DNA from 2 places in the Vibrio sp. R10-SG3-ISO10 genome. Region 1 is predicted to be linked to the other one. Evidence: riboswitches for the same ligand, from Rfam matches in the RefSeq annotation. Region 1 holds a riboswitch; the other holds the start of a gene.
The links. Region 1 has a riboswitch for lysine ahead of lysC (lysine-sensitive aspartokinase 3). Riboswitches for the same ligand answer to the same signal wherever they lie in the genome.
Positions count from the first base shown of each region.

Region 2: another riboswitch for lysine. It lies ahead of tet(35) (tetracycline efflux Na+/H+ antiporter family transporter Tet(35)); the one in region 1 lies ahead of lysC (lysine-sensitive aspartokinase 3).

Region 1 covers NZ_JCBDHG010000023.1:105,435-107,639, forward strand. The annotation lists gene AC6R16_RS18765 (pyridoxal-phosphate-dependent aminotransferase family protein) at 1-322, opposite strand, end outside; lysine riboswitch at 554-731, shown strand; gene lysC (lysine-sensitive aspartokinase 3) at 849-2,201, shown strand.
Region 2 covers NZ_JCBDHG010000020.1:441,454-443,658, reverse strand. The annotation lists gene tet(35) (tetracycline efflux Na+/H+ antiporter family transporter Tet(35)) at 1-907, opposite strand, end outside; lysine riboswitch at 1,022-1,203, opposite strand; gene AC6R16_RS12025 (H-NS family histone-like protein) at 1,796-2,205, shown strand, end outside.

The DNA.
Region 1 (2,205 bases):
CTGCACGTACAACATTTTCACGCATACGCTCGCCAAACACGCCATTGCGACAAACGATCACCTTTTCACCCGGCTCAATCAGGTTGACGAAACAAGTCTCCATCCCTGCACTCCCTGGCGCAGAAACGGCAATGGTAAACTCATTGTCAGTTTGGAAAGCGTACTTGAGCAGCGATTTAAGCTCATCCATCATGCCAACAAATAATGGATCTAAGTGACCAACCGTCGGGCGACTCAAAGCTTGCAACACTTGAGGAGATATATCTGAAGGCCCAGGTCCCATAAGAATACGATGAGGGGGGATAAAACTTTGAATCGTCATTGGCAGCTCCTTTTTAATATCAATATAATTTTTGTTCTATCTTTACTTCCTTAAACCCACCTTAATTCAATTCTTTGTTGGCAGCAATTAGCCCAAAGTATTGAGGTCAAACCAGTGTCACAAGTTTGTTAATTATAAAAAGGCATAAAGTTACAAATTCTCATTGACATAGTTCACAGAAAAACGTTCAATGCGGACATGTGGCGAATATTTATGCCACATAGCAAATTATTTTGCAGAAGAGGAGCACTGCCCAGGTAGACGTGTTGTGGAGCCACAAATCCGATACAACACATTGAGGGGGAGTAGTGCCGAGGTAGATCCGAAGTGTCGGTTTGGATCTGTCGGTTGCTAGGGTTGAATCCCTACAACTGTCATCAGCCCAGTCTGATGATGAGCTTCTGAGGAAAGTCATACATATAAAAGGCCCCCTCTCTTTCGCTCAACTCTCTTCATCAAAGCAAAACACTGGATGTTGGTATAGCTACCAAAAGTTTTTATTTTAGGAAGTCGTGGGAGAAATGCTGTGAGCAGTTTTAATGTAGCTAAATTTGGTGGAACAAGCGTTGCTAACTTTGAGGCAATGAGCCGTTGTGCTGCAATTATTGAAAGTAATCCAAATACAAAACTCGTTGTGAGTAGCGCTTGCTCAGGTGTCACTAACCTTCTGGTCGAGCTCGCAAATGGCGTACAAGACCAAGTTCATCGCAGTGAGATTTTGACTAAACTGGCGCAAATTCATGATGCGGTACTCGAACAGCTTGAAGATGGAACCCAAGCAGCGAGCGATGTTTACGAGATTCTCGACACAGTGACTAGCCTTGCGGAAGCGGCATCGATCCAAGCAAGCCACAAACTGACAGACCACTTAGTCGCGTGTGGTGAGTTGATGTCGACTCACCTACTTACCCAACTGATGAAAGAGCGCGGTATCAGCGCAGTACGTTTTGATATTCGTGACATTCTGCGCACCGATAGCAATTTCGGTAAAGCAGAGCCACAACTAGACCAGATCAGCGAGCTTGCTCAGCAATCACTGGTGCCACTGTGCCAAGATGCAGTAGTGATTACTCAAGGCTTTATCGGTTCTGACGCCGAAGGCAACACCACTACTTTAGGTCGTGGTGGTAGTGATTACAGTGCAGCCCTAATCGCCGAAGCCGTTGAAGCTTCTGGACTTGAGATTTGGACAGACGTTCCTGGTATTTACACCACTGATCCACGCATTGCGCCTAAAGCTTCTCCAATTCCTGAAATTAGTTTTAGTGAAGCGTCTGAAATGGCGAACTTTGGCGCTAAAATTCTCCACCCATCGACGCTTCTTCCTGCACTACGCCACGATATTCCTGTGTTTGTCGGCTCATCGAAAGAGCCACAGAAAGGCGGTACTTGGATTCGTCATCAAGTAGAAAGCTCACCGCTATTTCGCGCTCTGGCTCTGCGTTGTAACCAAACCATGGTGACACTGCGCAGCGCCAACATGTTCCATGCCTATGGTTTCCTAGCTAAAGTATTTGAGATCCTTGCTAAACACAAAATCTCGGTCGACTTGATTACCACTTCAGAGATCAGTGTATCTCTCACTTTAGACCAAACAGATACTGCTGGCGGTGCACCACAACTTCCAGAAGCCGCACGTATTGAGCTAGAAGAGTTATGTACGGTCGAGGTAGAACACAACCTATGCTTGGTTGCTCTGATTGGCAACAATATGAGTGAGAGTAAAGGCTATGCAAAGCAAGTATTCAGCACTTTAGAAGATTTCAACCTGCGTATGATCTGCTACGGCGCGAGCCCACACAACCTGTGTTTCTTAGTTGATGAGTCAGTCTCAAAACAAGCGATTCAGAAACTGCATACGGAGTTGTTTGAGGAGTAAAAGG
Region 2 (2,205 bases), on a different contig from region 1:
CGATACCGTCAGCTGCAAGAGCTTGTCCGCCGGTGTAAAGCATTGAAGCAACAGTCGCAACAATAAGTAGTACGATCGGCAAGATCAGGTCAGAAACTTTACCTTTATCGCTCTCTTCGATATCCAACTCTTCGTTTAGCTCATGAGCTTCTTCCGAGTCTTCAGCTTGCTCTTTAGCGAAACCGTGACCACGTGACGCCGCAATTTCATGCTCTCGCATCTTACCGATGTCTAGTCCGAACCAAGCAACAGCAAACACCATAAGTAGTGCAAAGATAGCGTAGAAGTTCATCGGAATTAGACGAACATATGCGCCAAGCGCTGAATACTCAGTGATACCATGCGAAACTAAGATGCCACCAATAATTGTCATGATGTAGGCACCCCAGCTAGAAGCAGGCATGATCACACACATTGGAGCCGCTGTTGAGTCAAGGATATAAGCTAGCTTAGCTCGTGATACGTAGAAACGGTCAGTGACAGGGCGAGAGATCGCACCAACAGCCAAGCTATTAAAGTAATCATCAACGAAGATGAAAACACCTAAAAATGCAGCAAGAAGCTTAGAGCCACGCTTACTCTTAACTCGAGTTTGAGCCCACTCCGCAAACGCGCGTGTACCGCCTGAAAGCGTTAATAGCGCTGTCATCATTCCTAGCAGGAGTAGGAAGCCAACAATACTCATATTCCAAGTATTGATGCCACCATCTTCAATAAAGACGCTTGAAACGGTAGAACCAACATATCCAAGCGCACTACCAAATGAGTAGTCATTAAGTAAGATAGCGCCCAAAACAATACCCACACCGAGTGAAACAAGTACACGGCGGGTAATAATAGCAAGACTCAATGCCACAAGTGGCGGCAAAAGAGATAAAGGAGATGATGCAAAATCAATTAAATTCATGATCTTCAAAAACCAGTAATAAATGGTTAGAGATCTACTGCAGACTAATTGAAGGAAATCATTTCCAATCAATTAAGTTGAAATTAGCGATAGGTCAGCGAATGCGAAACCCAGCCCTACAGTAGCGCTCCATAGTTTTACAAATTATAGACTATGGCAGTGTTACCCCTTTCGGGTGTAACCCCAGCAAACCTCTTTGATGAGAAAGTTCACTTCGGCGAAATAACCTTTTATGCTTGCTCATTGGCATCACCCCAGCAAACACTACTTATTTATTCCGCGCCTCTACCGCGATCGTTGAAACTTTAAACTACCGAAAAATCATTTTAACAATAATTTAACCAACAAATCGCATTAGGTTGCGCCCATTGTACTCATATCACCACCTCTTTCAACATAATATTCCTTTTCTACTGTTAAAAATATCGTTAGCTAGCTTCGACTAAGCTTTCATGATTGATGAATAGTCATCCCATTGGATAGCATATTGGTTCATCCATTGAACTCGAACGTTCTGATTTCTCAGAAATCCACCCGATTAATGACGTGTTTGTCTAACTACCTTTACATGACAGATACATTTTTTTGATACACCAGACTTGTTTTTCCGCACTAATACATAATGAAGGACATATACCTTGGGGCTACGCCTATATTCGCGATAACATTTAATATGAAACCGCACTCTCAGATAGTTCTCTGTTAATATAAAAGTTATATCGTGATTAAAAATCTATTTATTGCAAGCAGCTAAATTAATAATGAAATGGCTATCAAACAACATTGTGATAGTTATTTTACGTAAATTTATGTCAGTGAGATTGTAATATTAAATTAAGAGGTTTATGATTCATACATCGACAACTTATATTGCGAAGAGATGAATAAATGTCGGAACTAACAAAAACACTATTAAACATTCGTAGTCTACGTGCTTTTTCTCGAGAGCTAACACTTGAGCAATTAGAAGAAGCGTTAGATAAACTAACTACTGTTGTAGCTGAGCGTAAAGAAGCAGAAGAAGCTGAACGTGAAGCAGCTGCAGAGCAAGAAGCTAAATTAGCCGCTATTGCTGAACAGATTACTAAAGACGGCATCGACGTCGAAGCGCTTATTTCTGCATTGGCAGGTGAGTCTAAAGGAAGTAAGCCAAAAGCGAAGCGTGCTCCTCGCCCAGCAAAATATAAATATGTTGATGCTTCTGGTGAAGAAAAAACTTGGACAGGACAAGGTCGTACACCTTCAGTAATCCAAGAGCAATTAGATGCAGGCAAGTCACTAGACGACTTCCTAATCTA